DNA from 3 places in the Marinoscillum sp. HNIBRBA16962 genome. Region 2 is predicted to be linked to each of the others. Evidence: riboswitches for the same ligand, from Rfam matches in the RefSeq annotation. Region 2 holds a riboswitch; each other region holds the start of a gene.
What was found. A riboswitch is a leader RNA that binds a small molecule or an ion and turns the genes downstream of it on or off. The one in region 2 is predicted to bind S-adenosylmethionine.

Region 1: another riboswitch for S-adenosylmethionine. It lies ahead of AC3E9V_RS15615 (homocysteine S-methyltransferase family protein); the one in region 2 lies ahead of AC3E9V_RS05530 (nitrite reductase).
Region 3: another riboswitch for S-adenosylmethionine. It lies ahead of AC3E9V_RS22145 (O-acetylhomoserine aminocarboxypropyltransferase/cysteine synthase family protein); the one in region 2 lies ahead of AC3E9V_RS05530 (nitrite reductase).

What each region holds. Positions count from the first base shown of each region.
Region 1 is NZ_CM173603.1:3,774,559-3,782,098, forward strand. It holds gene metH (methionine synthase) at 1-481, opposite strand, end outside; gene AC3E9V_RS15615 (homocysteine S-methyltransferase family protein) at 503-1,516, opposite strand; SAM riboswitch class I at 1,565-1,687, opposite strand; gene AC3E9V_RS15620 (Ppx/GppA phosphatase family protein) at 1,773-2,675, shown strand; gene AC3E9V_RS15625 (phosphoglycerate mutase family protein) at 2,682-3,191, opposite strand; gene AC3E9V_RS15630 (adenylate/guanylate cyclase domain-containing protein) at 3,223-4,317, shown strand; gene AC3E9V_RS15635 (adenylate/guanylate cyclase domain-containing protein) at 4,359-5,366, shown strand; gene AC3E9V_RS15640 (transmembrane 220 family protein) at 5,389-5,790, opposite strand; gene AC3E9V_RS15645 (TonB-dependent receptor) at 5,913-7,540, opposite strand, start outside.
Region 2 is NZ_CM173603.1:1,310,786-1,318,325, reverse strand. It holds gene AC3E9V_RS05540 (precorrin-2 dehydrogenase/sirohydrochlorin ferrochelatase family protein) at 1-268, opposite strand, end outside; gene cobA (uroporphyrinogen-III C-methyltransferase) at 265-1,029, opposite strand; gene AC3E9V_RS05530 (nitrite reductase) at 1,072-3,192, opposite strand; SAM riboswitch class I at 3,546-3,659, opposite strand; gene AC3E9V_RS05525 (amidophosphoribosyltransferase) at 3,895-5,781, opposite strand; gene AC3E9V_RS05520 (NADH-quinone oxidoreductase subunit N) at 5,789-7,243, opposite strand; gene AC3E9V_RS05515 (complex I subunit 4 family protein) at 7,240-7,540, opposite strand, start outside.
Region 3 is NZ_CM173603.1:5,307,189-5,314,728, forward strand. It holds gene kdsA (3-deoxy-8-phosphooctulonate synthase) at 1-254, shown strand, start outside; gene AC3E9V_RS22125 (KdsC family phosphatase) at 260-745, shown strand; gene AC3E9V_RS22130 (alpha/beta hydrolase family protein) at 742-1,611, opposite strand; gene sucD (succinate--CoA ligase subunit alpha) at 1,879-2,751, shown strand; gene AC3E9V_RS22140 (S41 family peptidase) at 2,865-4,283, shown strand; SAM riboswitch class I at 4,346-4,458, shown strand; gene AC3E9V_RS22145 (O-acetylhomoserine aminocarboxypropyltransferase/cysteine synthase family protein) at 4,703-6,028, shown strand; gene AC3E9V_RS22150 (homoserine O-acetyltransferase family protein) at 6,036-7,007, shown strand; gene AC3E9V_RS22155 (hypothetical protein) at 7,180-7,461, shown strand.

The sequences.
Region 1 (7,540 bases), 2.5 Mb from region 2:
AAGCCATCACTACAACCGCCGCACCGTATTGCTTGATCTTTCTTGCCTGATACAGGAAAGACTCCTCTCCTTCTTTCAGGCTAATGGAATTAACCACTCCTTTACCCTGAATGCACTGGAGTCCTGCTTCAATAATTTCCCATTTGGATGAGTCAATCATAATCGGAATCCGTGATATCTCAGGTTCTGATGCAATGAGGTTCAGGAATCTGACCATTGCAGCTTTACCATCCAGCATCCCCTCATCCATATTCACGTCCAGGATCTGAGCTCCACCTCGTACCTGATCGAGGGCTACTTCCAGGGCTTCTTCGTACTTGTCCTCCCGGATGAGGCGGGCAAAACGAGCTGAGCCTGTCACATTGGTTCGTTCGCCAATGTTTACAAAATTGGTGTCTGATGTAATGACAAGCGGCTCCAGGCCAGAAAGCATCAATGGTTTCATAGGCATATCTGTTACCTTCATGGTAACTCCATTCAAAATTTTTGCGGCTAAAATGGTTTAAGCAATCACTTGCTGGTTACTAATAATTTTGCGGGGCTTATACTTGCCGGCTGCCTCCGCAATGGACCTGATATGGTCCGGAGTAGTACCACAACACCCCCCGATAATATTGACCAAACCTTCCTGAAGGTATTCCTCTATCTGCATGGTCATTTCTTCAGGAGTCTGATCATATTGTCCAAATTCATTAGGCAGACCTGCATTTGGGTGGGCGCTCACCATGTAGTCTGATTTCTCAGCCATGATCTGTAAATAAGGCCTGAGCTGGCTGGCTCCAAGGGCACAATTCAGACCAATGCTCAAAAGAGGCATATGACTTAAGGAGATTAAAAATGCTTCGGTAGTCTGACCGGACAAGGTTCGTCCTGACGCATCCGTAATGGTACCGGAAACCATAACGGGTAATTCAATGCCTCTTTCACTCACTTCCTCGTCAATGGCCATTAAAGCGGCTTTGGCATTAAGCGTATCAAAAACCGTCTCTACAAGTAAAGCATCTACCCCCCCGTCAATCAGTCCTTTGATCTGTTCACGGTATGCTGCCTTTAATCCATCAAAAGAAACGGCCCTGAAACCAGGATCATTTACATCCGGGGAAATGGATGCTGTACGGTTTGTCGGGCCTATTGAACCTGTTACAAAACGTGGTTTATCAGGATCTTTTGAGGTGAATTCATCAGCAGCCTCTCTGGCGATTTTTGCTGACTGAAAGTTCAGCTCATAAACCAAATGCTCCAGGTGATAGTCAGCCTGTGCTATTGATGTACTGCTAAATGTATTCGTTTCAGCAATATCAGCTCCGGCCTCAAAATAGGCGGCATGAATCTCCCTGATCACATCGGGTCTGGTGATGGAAAGAAGATCATTATTCCCCTTTAAAGCGTGAGGGTGATCCTTTAACTCTTCATTTCGAAAGTCTTCCTCTTCCAGTTTGTATCGCTGTATCATGGTACCCATGGCGCCATCTAACACCAATATTCTCTCCGACGCTATGTCTTTTAGCTTTGTCATTATCCAGGTTATTTAAAGACATTTATTTGGAGAAAGGTGTGAGTGGACAGCTTATCTCTTCCCTGACGCTTCGGTCTGGGTGGGAATTGGCACCGAAATCCAGACTGTGAACGTCCGAAAAGGTTGCCAAGGCTTCACAGGGCCCAATCCCTCCGCCTTTCTCGATAAATGTGATGCAAATATACACGTGATTCCTCATAATAAAAATGAAAATATTTCAAGGGCTCAATTTCTGAAACGACTACTTTTGGCTCCAATGAAATTTGCAGCTATTGATATAGGATCTAACGCCATCAGGTTACAGATCACCAAAGTGATTGAATTCGAAACAATTATCACGTTAAAAAAGCTTGAATACGTTCGCTTCCCTCTTCGATTAGGCCATGATGTTTTTAAAACCAAAAAGATCAGCCCGGAGCGTGAAGAAAAATTCATGAAGCTTATGACGGCATATAAGCACCTCATAGACCTTTATGAAGTAGATCATTTCTATGGTTGTGCTACTTCTGCCATGCGTGAAGCTAGAAACGGTAAAGAGATTGTTGAGCGGGTGAAAAAGGAATTAAACCTGCAGCTCACCATTATATCTGGCGAAAAGGAAGCTTCACTGATCAATAATGTCATCAGCCTTGATCTGGATGATAAGATATACCTGCATATAGATGTAGGAGGTGGAAGTACCGAGCTCAATTTCTATAAAAATAAAGCCAAGATCTTATCCAATTCATTTAAAATAGGGTCGGTTCGCAGGCTCGACCATGTGGATTCTCCCAAAGCCTGGAAAGCCATGAAAGACTGGATTTACCATCAGGTTAAAGATTATAAGGGCATTACTGCCATTGGTACCGGAGGAAATATCAATAAGATCTATGAGCTTTCACAGGTCGGTAAAAAGAGAAAGATATCCCTCGATACGGTCATGAAAGTGCAGGAATTTCTTAAAAATATGTCTCTGCAGGATCGGATGTCAAAACTCCAGTTAAACCCTGACCGGGCAGATGTGATCATTCCGGCCTCTGAGATCTACATTGAGGCCATGAAGTCTGCCGGTGCCAGAACCATGGTGGTTCCGGATGTAGGACTGAAAGATGGTATAAACTATTACCTTTTTGAAAAGTACTACCCGACAAAAGGGAAGGTATTTGTGAAAAACTCCTGAGCGGGTTTAATAGTTGATAATGGTGAAGGTTCCATTACCTACTTCAGTAACCGTCACTATAAAAATATCATTGTAGTCATCATCAGCAAGTTGGTCAAAAAGCTCTTTTCCGATGAGCTCATTGACCATAAAGGGCACAGTGTTTGAGTGCCCGCAAACCAGCACCGTCTTCCCTTTATGCTGTTTTACGATTTCCTCAACAAAACCTTTCTGATGGGGCTTATATACTTTGGTAATTACACCTTTCAGATGGGCTGTTGGGTAAATGGTACTGGTATTTCTACTGAAACGTGTGGTGTAAATGGTCTCAATAGGTTGGCTGTTCAACATATAAGCCAGTCTTTCAGCCCTCAGCTTACCTTTTTCAGTAAGCGATGGGTCGGATGTACCATCCTGCTCTTTCTCAGCATGCCTCACAAGGATGATTGTTGTCAGGTCCTGACTCCTCACTGGAGACACACCCAGGAATAGCAACAGAATGAAAAAGATCTTCGGGAGAAGGTGTTTGTTGTTCATATCAGAAACTTACCAAATAATTTGTAATTTCATGGGTCCAACATCAGGCCTTTTTTTGAAACTCACTGTCAGCCAAAAAGTCAAATATAGGGTATCTGGGCAGATTATCTTAGTAGGTATTCTGCTGGGAGTTATTTATGTGATGTTTTCAAACGGCTTTTCTGAGCTTATTCCGTTCATTAACGGAGCTATTTCAGGAGCATTGATCGGGATATTGATATCTTTTTTAGAGCTGTGGATCTTTACAGGGGGTATCCGAAAGCTCAAGTTCATTTATCTTCTTTTACTAAGGACCACACTTTACCTCTTTTTGATCGTTTTTATCCTGACAAATGTAGTAGCTACCTCGAGAATGCTCCGTCTTGGTATGTCCTATTCGGAAGTGCTCAACGATGGTGAATTTCAGCATTATCTTTTGTATGGAAACTTTTCGGTTGGCGTTTTGTATGCATTATTTTTTGCGTTCAGCATCAATTTCACCCGAATGATGAGCAGAAAGATGGGACAGGGAGTACTCGTCAGCTTTATCACCGGCACTTTTTACCGGCCTGTACTGCAGGAGCGCATAGTCATGTTTATCGGGTTGGGGAACGTGGATGAATTCACCTCAAGGCTGAGTGAAATTACTTTCTTCAAATTCATTAATGAATACTTCTATGACATCACAGAACCCATAGTAAAGCATCAGGGAATCATCTACGAATACGTGGAAGATACACTGGTGGTCACCTGGAGAATGGAAAAAGGCCTTTTTAATGCAAATTGTGTACGGACATTTCATGCTATAAAAGATAGAATTGAGCAGAAAAGGGAGAAGTATTTTACCAAGTATGGGCTGATCCCCACTCCGATCGGAAGTATCCATACCGGAAGGCTGGTGCGCGCGGAAATCGGAAACATAAAGACGCAGATAGTATTCCACGGAGATGTCATGAATACTACTTCCAGGCTTCTATCCAAAGGCAGAGAGCTTGGGGAAGAGCTTCTGGTCTCTGAAGATCTGATTGGAAAAGTAGACCTGCCACTCCTCTTTGAGAGCAAAGCAGTTGGAAGTATGTCACTGCGTGGCAAACAAAATCCAATTGAAGTGTTTTCAATCCACGATAAAGAACTCCTGGCAATATGAGAGTAAGTTGGCTCAGGCATCGGAACACCAGAATCTCTTTCATGTTCATCGCTGTAGGTGTTCTGTTTGGCCTGCTCTATCCGCTCACAGCCCGAGAATACAATGACCCGATCGCCTTCATTAATGGAATGACGATCGGCCTTTTAGGTGGAGCATTTTTATCCATATCAGAACTTTACCTTCACAGCCCTCTCAAGAGGAAAATGAAATTTTTCAAAAAGGTAATTTTAAAAACACTGGTTTACACCTCCTTCTTCATATTGTTAATCCTATTGGTTTTTTCATTTAACAGAAGTCTTTACAATGGAGAAAATTACACGGAATACCTCCAGGGAGAAGAATTTCATGCTTTTGTATACCATGGAGATTTTCACGTCATCATTTTGTATACGCTACTAATCAGTGCTGGTCTTATTTTTACCCACCAGATCTCCAACAAAATGGGACAGGGCGTCTTGCTGAACCTGATTTTTGGTAAGTATCACACTCCTCGTAAAGAGAAACGGATTTTCATGTTCCTCGATCTCAATGATTCCACAACTATTGCTGAAAAAATGGGTGAAATCCGGTATAACCAGTTTCTCAATGAGTTCTTTTATGATATAACTGACGCAATCCTAAACACCTATGGACGGATCTATCGATACGTCGGTGATGAAATGGTCGTGACATGGAAAATGAAGGACGGCATCAGGAATATTAACTGTTTAAGGGCCTTCCAGCAGGTAAAACGGGATATCAGGAAGCATAGAGAAAAGTACTTAAAAAAGTATGGGATTGTTCCTCAGTTTACGGCAGGATTTCACTGCGGACAAGTAATAGTTGGGCAGGTAGGTGATGTCAAAAGCCAGATTGTTTTCAGTGGAAAAGTCTTGTATGAAGGGGCACAAATTGAAAAGTCATGCAAAAAATTCCAGACAGATCACCTGATCTCCAAACCGCTTATGGATCAACTAAGCCTGCCAGCGTTTTTTGAAAAAGTATTCTCTGGTACCATACAAACCAACCATTCAAAAAACATCGAGCTATTTACTGTAAAAACCAACTAACCAGAATTCGGGCTAACTCTGGTCAAACCCGGCGTTTATTTTTCCCTGATCTTTTCTTTTTGGGCGGATTTTTTCTGAGGTAAAGCAGCGCTCCGATGGCTAGCAGGAGGCCAATAAACTCCCGGGTTCCTTCTATCCAGGGCTTTTTTACCTTCATAGCTCCAAATAACTCTGCTTTATCAGGCTTGCTTAAAAACTGCATCACACTTGGAATGTAGAAGAAAGCATATAAAAGCATGATTACGATCAGGGTGATAATCAATGGGCTAAAATTTACCTGCTTAAGGTAAATCTTTAAAAAAGCTATCAATGCTACTGCTCCGTAGATCAGTATCCAGATTAACGGGTCCGGATCATTATACTGAACCACTGCAAACAGGAGAAAAAGTATAGCTATGACGGCATATTTAATGTTTGGTTTCATAGATCTAATTTACAGGTAATATCCGATTATATAGCGCCTATATAACCAAATACAGGGAGACGATGGTAACTACCTGAAAATCAACTGGCAAGTTTGACCTTAATGTAATTCATTCTTATAATTTACCACTCTACCCGGTAGGTTAGTATAGGAATAAGTCCAAGCTGATATTGAGTTTCTTCACTTCCTGTGAACTGGTCAAAATATCTGTAAGCTTCATTTTTGACATTAAAGGCATTCTGAAGATCGATGGCTAAAACCCGTGTATACTTTTCCCTGTATCTAACCCATTGCACTCTGAGGTCAAACCGGAAGTAACTGTCAGTCTCATAGCCTTCACCCCAGAACCACTGAGGTGGGTTGTATTGTCCCCCCTGGTACAGTAGCCGACCATTGATACCAAATGAACTGGTTTTATCCTCCTTATTCTTTTGCCATTCCTTTCCGCTGGCCAGGCTCAGATTATACCTTGTGTTGTACCTGTTTCTTTCATCAAAGTCTGTTTCCAATGGCGCATCAAACAAGGAACCCCCCAGTCTGAAATAAAACCCATCACTAAAAGCTTTCTCGGTCATCAAACTAAAGCCTGTAGATCGGGCAGAAGCCTCATCTTCAAACAATAGGTAAATTTCAGGAAACTGGTAATGAAACAACTCCGCTCCTATGCTATACCCATTCAAAGTAAGGTTGTAAGCTAAACTATACCTATAGCTCCTGATGAAGTCAGCTTCATTAGTAATGGTAGTCTGGTCTGCTCCGGAACCTGTAAAATATACAGTGAATGGCTGATATAGTTGACTATACTTCCCGGCACCCATCGAAAGCGTAGCGTTCGGACTTACAAGAATTCGTATCTCTGCTCTGGGGTCCCAGGAATGCTGATTGCCATTATTCCAGTTGTAAGTGAGCCCATAATTCACATAAAAATGCGGACTGAGCTGATGATCAAACGCCAGGAAATGACGCCCCAAAAGCTGCTGCTTGTTAAAGCGCTGGCTGTTGGCGGGTATAGGACTTTCAAAAAAGGTGCTTTCGCTTTCTTTGTAATTATAAAAATTCACCGTACTCCCCAGGTATACCCGGTTGGTTCCAAACCTTTTCACATAGCTGGATGTACCTGAATAAATGGTATATTCATCCTGATAATTGATCCGACTCTGATACGCATCCTGATTATTGAAGACTGTCTGATCCCTTTCATTCTGATAGCCTGAAGCCACCAGTGTGTTGGTCCATTCACTGTTCTCAAAAGAAGTTTCCAGGCTTGCCCCTGCGATACCCATTTTGTTATCGTAGTAGATATCACTCCGGTCTTTCTCTCTTTCCGAATCTTCAAAATCCAGATGATCGAAATGGTTGAAACTCAACCCGCCTACTCCAAATACTTTGAGTTTGGTTTTTTTGCCCAATTTCAGGGATGTGGCTAAAGCTAAGTCCTGAAAACCAATAGACTCTCCGCCAAAATCCACCCCCATATTGGTCAATAAACCGGTGAATGAATAGCGATAATTTGCGGCAAAAGTGGCCGATCCTCCTTTTCTGTATGGACCCTCTGCTGCCAGGTCAATTCCAATGAGGGAGGCCTGAGCGGTATATTGCCGCTCCTGCTGATTGCCTTGTTTGAGGTGCATATCGAAAATACCACCTACACTATTGCCATAGGTATTATCAAATGTACTGTATAAGAAATTTGACTCACTTAGCATCTGTGCGCTCAGTATGTTTACTCCGCCTCCAGTGGCTGTAGGTT
Region 2 (7,540 bases):
CTAAAATGAGCAGGTCAATGCCTCTGAGATCCCATCTTCTAACCTTTCTTTTCTTTATTTCGATCGATCCTGACTGAGCGGCAAGCTTTTCCAGTTCCGGAAGCACTAGTGGCGCTATCACCCTGATGTTTGCATTAGGGTCGTTCTTCAAAAGAGCCTCCACTTTTTCCAGCCCCACATTTCCTCCACCTACCACAAGCGTTTTGATCTTGTGCAGCTTCAGAAACACTGGGAAAAGCACATTTCCGTCTGTCAGTGTTTCACTCATGCCACCACTCTGTTTTCATCCCAGACAGCACTCCCCTGGTACTGCTCTTTGGCATACCTCGCCCCCTCGCCAAAAATCAATAAGGCCGGTGCCTCAGGTTGCTTTTCTTCGGCTATGGAAACTATATCCCTGACCTTTCCAATGAAAACACTGCCATCCACATGTGAACCTTTACTGACAATGGCTACAGGCAGATCTCCCCGCCCATTAGCCAGATAAGCCTCCACAATCAAGTCCAGTTTTCCCAGACCCATGAAAAACAATGCAGTGGGAGAAAATTCAGCAGCTCTGAGCACCTCATCACTTAGTTTGCCTTCATGCGTAGTGGCTGTCACTACCGTGAAGCTGCGATTGATACCTCTGCAGGTAAGTGGAATACCAAAATAACCAGGAAGCATGACGCTGCTTATCCCCAGCACTACCTCTGTGCTGATACCGTGCTTTTCGGCGTAAGCTTTTTCCTCAAACCCTCTTGCAAAAACAAACGGATCACCGCCTTTAAGCCTGACAACATGGCCAAACTCATAAGCGTACTCTACAATCAGAGCGTTGATCGTTTCCTGGGAAACACTGGCTTTACCTGCCCGCTTACCCACAGGGATATGCAAAGCATCAGGTGCATAGCTTAAAAGCTCAGGATCCACCAGTGCGTCATACAAAATCACATCAGCAGCCTGAATAGCCTTCACTCCCTTCACAGTGATCAGTTCAGGATCACCGGGACCAGCACCCACCAATGTCAATTTCGGTCTTTTCTTCATGTATTCACGGTTTCAAAATCAGGCATCATGCTTACTTCATTGCTAAGCTTTGTAAAATTCATTTACCACCAGCTTCTCACCCTTCTCAGCATTTCTCAAGTCAGTGATCTGATTGAAAAATGTTTCTGCTTCCTCCAGATACGCTTTGGCAAAAGCTTCTTCAGGTGCATTCTTGTTGATCTGTAAAGTCAGGTCATCAAAAGACACCGGCAGCTGAACCTCTCCGGTATCTACCAGATGCTTTTGAAAATCTTCAATGATCCCCTGATGTGTATTGCATTGAATGTCCTTACTTAAAAGGATTGCTTTAGCTCCTATGACAAGCGTGTTGTAGCTGTAGTAAATGGCATCTGCCCATTTTTCCTCTGCCAGAGCCACTTTCCCTTTAGCCAACCGCTCCTCTGCATCCATCAAGATGGTGCTCACCAGGTCCAGCATTACGCCGGCACATTCTCCTACTCCGATTTCGGGAACGAAATCATCTACTTTACCCCAGTCCTGATAATCAGAATCAGATAAAGTAGTCACATCAGCCAGGGGTTTCAGTATTTCATAAAAATACCGCTTACCCTGTCTTCTAAAGTAGGCATTGAAATATTCCTCCTCCGTACCATTTTCCTCATAGTCATTGAGCAGGTAACGGACCGTCTCCGGTATCCTTTTAGTAGGAATTTTAATAACCTTCTCAGCAATAAAACCCTTACCGTCAGGATCTACTCCCCCGCCTATGACCACCTGCATGGCCGGAACTACCTTGTCTCCATGCTTAATACTGCTTCCGTGAAAACCGATATTACCAACCATATGCTGGCCGCAGGAATTCATACAACCACTGATCTTGATCTTGATCAAAGACTCGTCCACCAGGTGCGGAAATTCATCACGGATCGTATCCTCCAGCACTTTAGCCAAAGCCGTACTGTTAGTTACCCCAAGGTTACACGTATCAGTGCCGGGGCACGCTGTAACATCTGCTAGTGTATCAAATCCCGGAGCAGAGAGATCCAGTTCCTTCAATGCAGCATAGACTGCAGGAATATCTTCCAGCGTAATGTATTTAAGCAATAAGCCCTGATTGAGGGTTATTCGGATATCATCCGCCGCCCAATTTCTTACGATATCGGAAAGCTTTCTTGCAGTTTTAGCGTGGATATCACCCAAAGGAACCCTGACTTTCACAGCATAAAATCCTTCTTGCTTTTGTTCGAACACATTAGTTAAAAACCACTGCTTATAAGCTTCATCATACTCAAAATCGTCTATAGCAAATATTGGCTTTTCTTCAGGCACCGGAGTTTTTTCCTTTGGCACACTTATCTGGTAGGAGTGATATGGTAGCGCCTTTCGCTCCTTGTCTACCAGCTCCATAAACCCATCAAGACCCAAACCTTTCTTAGGATCGATCAGGAATTTCATTCGGGCTTTATGTCTCCGCTCGCGCTCTCCATATCGATCAAACACGCGCAATCCGGCCTCCACAAAAGGAATAAGCTCATCCTCCGGCAGGAAATCATAAGCTTTTTGTGCCACAAAAGCCTGAGCCCCGAGCCCTCCTCCTACAAGAACCTCAAACCCGCGCTTCTTTCCTTGCAGTTTAGGGATAAACCCAAAGTCATGAATGTAAGTAAAGGCAGCATCTGCACGGCTGGAAGAGAAAGCTATTTTAATCTTTCTCCCCATCTCCTGGCATATAGGATTTCTTAAAAAGTACTCAAATACACCCTGAGCATAAGGGGCCACATCAAACGGCTCTTCCGGATCTATACCGGCAAAAGGAGATGCAGTTACATTCCTGACCGTATTTCCACAGGCCTCTTTTGTCGTAACTCCTACCTTCTCCAGAGCTTCCCACATCTCCGGGGTATCATCCAGGTTCACATAATGAAGCTGAATGTTCTGCCGGGTGGTCAGATGCAGATTTCCATTGGTGTACGTTTCTGAAAGGTTGGCTACCGTCTCCAGCTGATCAGCAGTGATCTTGCCGTACGGTAGTTTAAGACGAAACATCTGCACGCCTTGCTGTCGCTGACCGTAAACCCCTCTGGCCAGCCGAAAAGCCTTAAAACGCTCTTCCGGAATCTGCCCCAGCTTAAAGCTTTGGATCTTTTCCTTAAGCTCCTGTATATCAGCGACTGCCTCTGGACTAATTGTTTGTGTGCTCATGTCTTTAATTTTTTCTGGTCATAAAAAAACCCCGAGGTTTCATCTCCGGGGTTTCTGACACATTATTGTTAAAATTCTTTATTTGTTACACATAATGCTTCCCCGGGTAGGCTGTACAAATACAGCATACACAACAACACATACAGATACAGCATGCACTGTTTAGTTTGTTCAGGAAGTTAGTTTTGATTGTATTCATTAGTTTTTGTGTGTTATCGGTTTAAAAATTGCTCTTGTGAAAAAATCAGAAGGTTTCTGATCATTTACAACAACAGCAACAACACACAGCCCATTTGCTTACCGGCCTAATGAAGAGATCAAAGAATACGTTTTTAGTAATTTTCATATCAATTAATTCATATCCTTCTTCTGACTATACAGAAGAAATCAGGAATTAGCACCTTAATTTTAGTTTTCAGGTTGCTAGCGTTTCTCAGAGCCTGTCTCTCCACGCTTCTTTATAAATCAATTTTTCTAGAATTGATACCTCAAAGGTGAATCAGATTATTCAAACATCAAAATGATTTATGATAAATAGCCGACATTTTTGAGAAATTTTAGATGAATTCCAAATTTTAGCCTTCAAATTTCCACTTTTTCAATACCAAGCCATTTAAGAAGGCTTATTTGCCAAATGAATATGGTACCTAAACGAGGGTTAGTTATGAAAGGTTCCGGAAAAGAATTGGTTTTGCGAAACGCTTAATAAGCTCTGACTTCTGCTCCTTTCATGAAGTTGATGAAGGCTTTATTAACCACCCGGTTCCCCCCCTGTGTAGGGTAGTCTCCGGTGAAATACCAGTCACCAAGATGGTGTGGACAGGCTTTATGCAGGTTATCGACGGTCTGATAAACCACTTCGAGCTCAGCTTTCATGTTTTTTGGTTTTACAATTTCTGTAATTTTTGCTGATACCTGGTCATAAGTGAACGGCTTATATAATTCCTTCACATAGTTTGGAGCACTTTTCTCTCTGATACTGGCAAGGCATTTCTCAAAAACCTCATCTAGTAAATATTCCTTATTGTGCTCTTCCAACAGGGCCAATACAGCTCTAAAAGCCACAAATTCTTTCATCTTACTCATATCTATACCATAGCAATCCGGAAACCGAATCTGAGGTGCTGATGATACGATAACTACTTTTTTAGGCTCAAGCTTATCTAGAAGGGTAAGAATACTCTTTTCCAATGTAGTGCCACGCACAATAGAATCATCTATGACTACCAGGGTATCTTTATTTTTGTTAATTACCTCATAAGTGGTATCGTAAACGTGAGCTACCAGATCATCGCGATGCGCATCATCTGTGATAAACGTTCTGAGCTTGGCATCCTTAAGCACAAGCTTCTCCACCCTCGGCCTGAATGATAAAATATCTTCCAGAGAATCAGCGCTGGGTTTTTCATCAAGAATGATGTCCTTGCGTTGATTGATAAGGTATTGGTCTATACCTCTCAGCAGACCCAGAAAAGAGGTTTCTGCTGTGTTTGGGATGTAGCTGAAAATGGTATTCTTCAGATCAAAATTCACAGCTTTTAATACCTGAGGGATAAGCAGCTCCCCAAGCTTTCTGCGCTCATTGTAGATATCCGGGTCAGTGCCTCTTGAAAAGTAAATACGCTCAAATGAACAGGATTTCTTTTCCCCTGACTGAATAAAAGGCTCCTCCCTGAAGCTTCCATCTTTATCAATGATCAGGGTATGTCCCGGCTTTATCTCCTTTATGTCCTCATAAGCACAGTCAAAAGTTGTTTTAAGAGCAGGTTTCTCTGAAGCAACAGAGACCACTTCATCGTCTGCATAATAATAAGCAGGACGGATGCCATGAGGATCACGGGCCACAAAAGCAGCTCCATAGCCTACCATTCCTGTCATAATATATCCTCCGTCAAAATCACGGCAGGATTTTTCTAAAACTCTTCGCAGATCAATTTCATCTTCAATGATCTCAGTGATCTGCTGATTAGTCTTTTGTCCACGGTACTTATCAAAAATCGCCTGATTTGCTTCATCCAGAAAGTGACCGATTTTCTCCATTACAGTGACGGTATCCACCATCTCCTTGGGATGCTGACCAAGTGTTACCAGTTTATTAAACAACTCATCCACATTGGTCATATTGAAGTTGCCGGCCATGACAAGGTTTCGGCTTCTCCAGTTATTCTGCCTTAAGAAAGGATGACAGCTTTCGATGTTGTTTTTTCCGTGAGTACCATACCGCAGGTGGCCAAGCCATACCTCCCCTGTAAACGCAAAATGCTCCTTCATCCATAGAGCATTTGTGTAGTTCTCTTTTCCTTCTTTTTGCGCCTTGCTGTATTTCTTACTGATCTTCCCGAAAAGATCTTCTATAGGCTGCTGATTGGTGGTGCGGTACCGGCTGATATATCTTGTGCCCGGAGGCATATCCAGTTTGATGTTTGCTACCCCTACTCCATCTTGCCCTCTATTATGCTGCTTCTGCATGAGCAGGTACATTTTCTTTGCAGCATAAGCCGGAGTGCCATATTTATCAATATAGTATTGGAGGGGTCGTCGAAGACGGAGCACTGCTACTCCACATTCGTGTTTTATCGCGTCGCTCATTTGTCAGTTACCAAGCAATGAATTTAATATTTTCCGCAATGTTATTCAATAAATCCGGCCTAAAGAAAATCGATAACAACACTCCTGTGAAAATAGTTGCCAAAAGTCGTTGATAAAACTGGATCCTGACCGTATTTGCATTTTGAGATTCTTTGAGAAAAAAATTATACGGGATTTTCAAATAAAAGAAAAGTGAAAACACCACACTCAAGACCCCCACACCCAGATACGTGAGCATTAAAGGATCACCAATGTTTTCATACCAGGACCACAAAGCCGAAAACAAATAAAATTTTGCGGTAAAGCCGGCAGTGGGAGGTAACCCTACCAAAGCTATTAATACCAAAACAAACAAACTCCCGAGGTAACTCTGGTCAGCTCTCAGCCCGGAAAAATCCTCAACATCTTTGATGCCGAGCTCCTCAAAAATGGCAAGCAGATGAAATACAGCCAGATTCATAAACATATACACCACCCCATACCAGATAAATGCATTAGCTCCAGTCTCACCGGGGATAAGTAAAGGAACCAGCAAAAAACCGGAATGGGCTATAGCTCCGTAAGCAATCAGCCTTTTTGCGTTGTGCTGACGCATAGCGCCCAGTGTCCCCAGCACGATCGTTGCCATACCGATCACTGCGACGGCAACAAAAAGCCAGTTTACAGTAAAAATGTCTAACTGCCTGAATATCCTGTGAAGCAATACCAAAGCCCCGATTTTAGGCAAAGAAGCCAGGATCGGGAGCGATTCGGTAGGTGCTTCTTCATACGCTGATGGTGTCCAGATATGGAAAGGAACCAAACTTATTTTGAACAGTAAGCCACCCATGAATGTCACCAGCCCGAAATTCAGTAAACCTGAACTGCCTATCACATTAAAATCCATTTCGGATAATACAAGGGTACCTGTAAACCCATAAATCAATGACGCTCCATACAAGGCAAATGCAGAGCTCACTCCACCAAATAGCAGGTATTTCAGCCCTGCTTCAAACGAACGCTTTTCAAAATTGAAATTGGTGATCAGGTAGGATGCAAAAGAGGTAAGCTCTACGGCAAGGTAAATAATTAAGAGATGATTGGCAGAAAGCATCAGGGTACTGCCCAAAATCACTGATAAGAGCAGAAAATAAAACTCAGACTTCCGCTCACGCACCTCTGGGAAAAACACTATCCAAAGAGACAAACCAGCAAAGGCTATTTTGAATAAGTCACCCAGCCCATCCATGACCAGGAAATCGGAAAGGATGATCACCTCTTCCGAACGGACAGTTACTCCAAAAAGAGCCACCAGCAACACTATGACATAAAGCAATTTTGATACAAGAGGCTTCGAAAACAACAGGCCTCCTGTGAGGACAAGCATTGCTCCTGCTACCAATGCGATCTCATACCGCAAAAGCAAAAGCTGATCCAAAATATCCTGTAGCTGACCTGCCTGTAGCTGTTCCAAGAGCATCATTGATTTAGATAAAATTCTCCCTGGCTGATCAGGTGATCTACAAAAAACTTTAATGAGTTATCGATGGGGTCAAGAAGTATCGACGGGAAAATTCCAAATAAAAGAACCAATACCGCAAGAGGAACCAACATGATCCATTCACGGGTAGTGAGATCTTTCATTTTCTCGCTCCACGCTGCTTCCTTGGTCCAAAATTCTCCAAAGAACATCCGCTGAAGGGTCCATAAATAATACCCTGCGGAAATAATAATCCCTGATACGGCGATGATACCTACCCATTTTGAAAATAATCCTGTA
Region 3 (7,540 bases), 2.2 Mb from region 2:
ATATTCCTGTGATTATGGACTGTACACACGCCCTACAACAACCCAATCAATCATCAGGGGTAACCGGCGGAAATCCGGAACTCATAGAAACCCTGGCTTTGTCAGCCGCGGCTACAGGGGCTGACGGGCTTTTTATTGAAACCCATCCTGACCCGGCTAAAGCTTTGAGCGATGGTGCAACTATGCTGCCGCTGCATAAGCTGAAACCGATACTGGAAAAAGTAATCAAGATAAGAACTGCTCTTAACATATAAGCATTTTGCAAACACTGGAAGAAAAAGCTAGAAAGATCAAACTACTGATCCTCGATGTAGACGGCACCCTCACCGATGGGGGGATTTATATGATGGAAGACGGCAATCAGTTTAAAAAATTTGATGTAAAAGATGGCATGGGTATAAAACTGGCGCTGAAGTCAGGCATGGAAGTGGGCATCATTAGTCACAGCCTGGTGACTGAGATGGTCAGCGCCCGGGCCAATATGCTCGGCATGAAGTACATCTACATCGGTCAGGATCCAAAACTTGAGATTTTAGACAGGTGGCTAAAAGAGCTTAACCTTACGTATGAAGAAGTAGCTTTCATTGGTGATGATGTAAATGATCTGGAGGTTATGGAAAAGGTGGGATTTAGTGCCTGCCCGGTTGATGCCACCATACAAGTGAAAAACCTTGCTGACATTACCCTCACCAAAGGCGGAGGAAAAGGAGCGGTCAGAGAGTTTATTGATCGGTTTGTTCTTTAGCTCAGCTTTCTCACAAATTGAGTAAAGAAGAGCATAGGCATCGACCAGAGTTTCCTTTCTGATCCGCTTTTGAAAAAACCGAAATGACCTATTTTTTTGATCCCAAGATCAGACGGCCTTATATACTGATAGGAGGTGCTGGCATTTTTATAGCAATGCATTAATGCCTGAGTCGCCGCAACGGGAGCGAGTACCTTATCATCCTCTATATTCACAAAATGCAACGGTATTTTGACAGACTCAAATTCCCTGATCAGAATCCTGTTTCCCTGCAAAACACCCTGCGGATGTAGCCCCCACTTTCTCCATTCCAATGCTATCCTGCTTGGGAGCGGTACTTTACCACCCATTACCCATCCGGGCATGTAGCCAAAAAGAAATGTAGTGAGTGGAATATTGATCAACCAGAAGATCATTACCTGAATAAGCGGCAATCCTTTCCAGTGCCCAAAATAAGCTGACTGAGATCCTACAAAATAAGCTGCAGCAATCCGGTCATGATTAGAAGCCTTGGGAAAAAGCTGGCCAGCCACACTATGACCTATCAAAAAAATCTTGTCATACCTTTGGTCCGCCCATTCAATGACAGCTTTTAGATCATACTCCCCCCATTCACTCATCTTTGCCTGGCAAATGGTCACGGGATCGTGAAGTGACTCTCCAACACCCCTGTAATCGAAAGTAATGACATCAAAATCGTCGTAATTGCTGGCATATTCTGCAAACCGTCTGTAGTATCCCTGAGGGGCAGCTGTAGCGGGTCCGATAATTATTAAATGGGGACTTTTCTTCTGAGAGCCAAACACCGTGGCGCTTATGTTTACCTGGTCATCTGTAGCAATCTCAATCGCTTCAGCCTTTTGCATGCTTGTCCATTAAAAATTGATGTACTGAAAGGCGGTTAAACACATGGCTGTCGCAAATGTATACAATCCTCAAATCCAATTAATATCTTGACCTTGTAATTTAAAATCAGATAGAATAACCAGGCTCATTTCAGAAAAATCTTACTCAAAAGCCCAAAAACATTTAGCCTTTATTCCGAAGTAGCTTAAATGGGTTTAAATTCGCAATCCGTTTGGCAATGTGTCCATTTCAAATATTTTTGCAACTCAATACGAAACAAGTCCGAAATGAGCGTTCTAGTAAATAAAGATTCCAAGATCATCGTGCAGGGGTTTACCGGTTCAGAAGGTACCTTTCATGCCTCTCAAATGATCGAGTATGGTAGTAATGTAGTAGGTGGTGTTACTCCGGGGAAAGGCGGACAGACTCACCTTGATAAGCCTGTTTTCAATACCGTAAAGGACGCTGTAGACCAAACAGGAGCAGACGTATCCATCATCTTTGTACCACCTGCATTTGCTGCGGATGCTATCATGGAAGCTGCGGATGCCGGCATCAAAGTGATTATCACCATCACAGAAGGTATCCCGGTAAAAGATATGATGAAGGCCAAGCCGTATGCTAAGAAAAGGGGTGCCATTCTCGTAGGTCCTAACTGCCCGGGAGTAATCACTCCGGAAGAAGCGAAGGTTGGCATCATGCCTGGATTTGTTTTTAAGAAAGGGAATATAGGAATTGTTTCCAAATCAGGAACGCTGACATATGAGGCTGCCGATCAGGTAGTGAAAGCAGGACTGGGTATTACCACCGCTATAGGAATAGGTGGAGACCCGATCATCGGAACATCTACTAAAGAAGCCGTGCAACTGCTGATGGATGACCCTGAAACTAAAGGCATCGTAATGATCGGAGAAATAGGCGGTAACTATGAAGCGGAAGCCGCACAATGGATCAAGGAAAATGGAAATAAAAAGCCGGTTGTTGGATTTATTGCCGGACAAACAGCCCCTCCGGGCCGAAGAATGGGACATGCCGGAGCTATCATCGGCGGAAAAGATGACACAGCAGAAGCTAAAATGAAAATTATGGCTGAAAATGGTGTGCATGTGGTGAAATCACCTGCAGACATAGGAGAAGTCATGAAAAAGGCCCTGGCATAAGGAAGACAAAATACAGAAATGAAAAGTCGGTTAAATTATTTTAGCCGACTTTTTGTATTTAATGGCAGGGAACAATAATCATTAAATATCTTTAACGTTGAGATAGCAGCATTATGAAAAACATAAAATACCCCATATTAATAGTCCTATTCGCAAGCTTACTTTTATGGTCGGGTTGCAATAAAGATAACGAGCCCAAAACGGCATTCGACAAGGTCAACAACTGGATTTACAGCGAAATGGACTTTTGGTACTATTGGACCACCGACCTGCCAAAAAAACCAGGCACAAACCTTAACCCGGAAACTTTCTATAAAAGCCTCTTAGTGCCTCAAGACAGATTTTCTTTTATACATGATAACTATGAAGAATTAATAGACCTTCTCAATGGAGTGAGCCTGGAATCTGGCTTTGAATACAAGCTGTACCTGGAATCAGATGGGAGCGAAAATGTGATCATGCAGCTCACCTATATCAAAGACGGAGCTCCTGCCGACCTCCTCGGAATGAAACGTGGAGATATCATCTATACGATTAATGGCGCACAATTGACCACTTCCAATTATAAAGAGCTGCTAGGAGAAACAAATGCTGAATACACAGCCCAATACAGAAGGTATGATTTTGATAATGAAGAGTTTGTAGATCAGGGCTCAGTAACTATCAACCCAACCACGTTTGCTGAAAACCCGATCCTGCTCGATACTGTGTATGAGATCTCCGGAAAGAAGATAGGCTACTTGGTCTATACATTCTTTTCCACCGGCCCATCTCAGGGCAGTACCGTATACGATGAGCAGGTAGATATGGTATTTAATGAGTTTAAAAGTCAGGGCATCACAGATTTCATCCTGGACTTAAGATTCAATAGCGGAGGAAGTGAGTTGTCCGCAAGAAATCTTTCCAGCCTGATTGTAAAAAACGCCACCAGCGAAGACCTGATGTTTAAAAAACAATACAATGATGAGGTACAGGACCTTATTCTGAATGATGATGACCTGGGTGAGGATTTTCTGAACCTTCCCTTCTTCGATAAATCGGAAAACATAGGGGCCAATATTGGGAATATGGTCCACATCATCACCTCCGGTCGCAGCGCCTCGGCCTCTGAGGTGGTTATTAACTCACTAAAACCTTACATGGATGTATTCATCGTAGGTGACACCACGGTAGGAAAAGATGTAGGTAGTATCACCATCAATGAGGAGGATAATCCTGAAAACGAGTGGGCTATTCAACCAATAATAGTGAGAATTGTAAATGCGGATAATCAGGATTATCCGGATGGATTTATTCCGAATGTTCTCATTGAAGACAATTTCCTTGTTCTCAATCCCCTGGGAGACACAGAAGAACCACTTTTAAATGCGGCTCTAAGTGCAATTGGCGTACAAACTGCCCGTATCATTCCTCAATATGAAACTTTAGAAAGAAGTCCAATCCTGCAGTCCATTGATAAAAAAGCATGGAACAGGCGGTTTATTTTGGATAAAAATTCCTTTCCAAAGAATCTCCATTTGAAGGATTTTTAAAATTTCTTTTTGCAAACAAAAAATTCCGTGCTAGGTTTGCCTTCTCAAATCGGTAAATGATCGATTTATAAAGAAGCGCTGAGAGACAGGCTCTGTGAAGCGCTAGCAACCCCCACCCTAAACGGGAAGGTGCTAATTCCTGTCCTGATAGATATTCTGTTGGGAAATATAAATTGATAAGTATGAAAATCAACATCCAAAGCATCCTCAAGGAACTCGCTTCATTTTTAGAATCTGAAGCAGAGCAGTTTATTGATCAGTTTGATATCAGCGATCAGGATTGCTGTTGTATGTGTTGCTGTTGTTAGTACTGCAGGCCATTCCAAACGCATGTGAATGCATCAGCCCGCCCCGACGGTTACCATCGGGATCAGAAAAGCCCCCTTACATTTTTTCACAGCACTAAAACATATACAACAATGTCAGACCTTAAATTCGAAACTTTACAATTACATGCCGGCCAGGAAGCAGACCCTGCTACAGGAGCTCGTGTCGTGCCTATTTATCAAACCACCTCATACACTTTCAAAAACTCAGAGCACGGAGCTAATCTTTTTGCGTTGAAAGAGTTTGGAAACATCTACACCCGGATCATGAATCCAACCAATGATGTTTTTGAAAAGCGTATTGCTGCTCTGGAAGGAGGAGTTGCGGCAGTGGCTGTAGGGTCAGGTCAGGCGGCGCAGTTTATTGCGCTCAACAATATTTTACAGGCAGGAGATAATTTTGTCTCCACTTCATTTCTCTATGGCGGCACTTACAATCAATTTAAAGTTGCGTTTAAACGACTGGGAGTTGATGTGCGGTTTGCAGAGAGTGACACTGTAGATGCCTTTGAGCAACTGATTGATGAAAATACCAAAGCGCTCTACCTGGAAACCATCGGTAATCCCGGGTTTAATGTTCCGGATTTTGATGCATTGGCTGCTTTAGCTGATAAGTACGAAATCCCACTTATTGTGGACAACACCTTTGGTGCTGCCGGATATCTTTTCAGACCCATTGAGCACGGAGCAGCTGTAGTAACCTCCTCAGCCACCAAATGGATAGGCGGGCATGGAAACAGCATAGGAGGAGTGATAGTAGATAGCGGAAAATTTAACTGGGCCAATGGTAAGTTCCCACAGTTCACAGAACCTTCAGAGGGTTATCACGGACTGGTTTTCTGGGATGTGTTTGGTGAAAAAAATCCACTTGGATTGCCCAATATTGCCTTTGCGATAAGGGCCAGAGTAGAAGGGTTACGGGATTTCGGACCTGCACTGAGCCCTTTCAACAGTTTCTTGCTTCTGCAGGGACTTGAAACACTTTCGCTCAGGGTACAACGAACCGTAGATAATGCACTGGAGCTGGCCCAATGGCTGGAGGAGCATCCGCTGGTGGAATCTGTAAACTATCCGGGACTGGAAAGCAGCAGCTATCACAAACTGGCTAAAAAATACCTGAAAAATGGCTTTGGCGGAGTGCTCTCGTTTGTCCTCAAAGGGGAAAAAGAACACGCTACCAGCCTTGTGGACAATTTGGAACTGGTTAGTCACGTGGCTAACGTAGGTGATGCAAAGACACTGATCATACAACCAGCAGCCACTACTCATCAGCAGCTCAACAATGAGGAGCAACTCACAGCCGGAGTTTTACCCAATTTGTTGCGAGTGTCTGTGGGCATAGAACACATCGATGATATCAAAGAAGACTTTCAAAAAGCTTTTGAAAAAATATATGCAGACAACCCCATTAACTCCTGATACGACCTTGGAAAAGCAGATTTCTCCTAAAACTTCCACACTAAAGGTTCCCGGACCTTTAGTGTTGGAATGCGGAGCCACGCTTGAGGATGTAAAAATTCGGTACACTACCATTGGTAAACTCAACAAGGATAAAACCAATGTAGTGTGGGTTTTCCATGCATTGACTGCAAACAGTGACCCTTCTGAGTGGTGGCCACAGCTTATTGGAGAAGGGCTCACCATTGACCCAAAAGATAAATTCATTGTTTGTGCCAATATGCTTGGGTCCTGTTATGGCACTACCGGCCCAAAGGACAGGAACTTTCCGCTGGTAACCATTCACGACATGGTCGAACTGCACAAGGTGCTAAAGGACCATTTGGGTATAAAAAGAATTTTCCTTGGCATTGGCGGGTCAATGGGCGGCCAGCAGCTCCTGGAGTGGGCAGTTCAAGAAGGTGAATTATTCGATAACATCGTCCCATTGGCCACCAATGCCTTTCATTCTCCCTGGGGTATTGCTTTTAACGAAGCTCAGCGAATGGCCCTGGACAACATCGATACAGCCAGAGGTCTGGAAACAGCACGGGCTATAGCTATGCTTTCTTACCGGCACTATAACGGATTTGATAAAACCCAAAAGGATGTGGATCACCGCTGGGATCATTTCTCAGCATCCTCTTATCAACGATACCAGGGAGAGAAATTAAGAAAGCGATTCACGGCAGAAAGCTACTACTACCTTTCTAAAGCTATGGACAGCCACCATATTGGCCGAAACTTCGGTTCAGCTGAGGCTGCCCTAAAAAGGATCAAATCTAAAGCGCTGGTTATAGGCATTGATACGGATGTATTGTTCCCGCCATCGGAACAAAAATTTATTGCCGAGCACATTCCGAATGCCACCTTCGAAACCATTCATTCTGATTACGGACATGACGGATTTTTAATAGAAGCAGAACAGATCGGTAACCTTTTAAGGAAAATTTTAGCATGATCAGCCGTTATCAATGACCTGGCTCTTTTACTAAGTGGATTCAGATACCGCCGAAATACCCAAAAGACCATTTTCAGGAAAACTGCCTAAACCGGGATATCGAACAATTACCCACCCTACTCGTTAGTTTAGTATAGAAACATTTGGTTTTAAGTATTAAAATAACAATATTATGAGTGGCGCAAGAACATTATTCACATTTATCACCGGAGTAGCTTCGGGATTGGCATTGGCATACTATGCTGACCCAAAAGGAAGCCAGCAAAAGCTCAAAAAAATTGAGAAAGAGCTTAAGAAAAACAGGAAGGTCTTTGATAAAAAGCTTACTGAGTATAAAGGGTACTATAACAACCTTGTAGAAAAATATGCTAACACGTCAAAAGACCTGATCGAAAATGCTAAGGGATTAGTAGACGATGCTAAAAAAAATGTAAAAACAAGTAATAGCAAATAGCTTAGTAAACAGATTGAAAAAAGGTCAAGGGCATCTATGTGGTGCCCTTTTTATTTTACATTATCTGCAATTCGTTTTT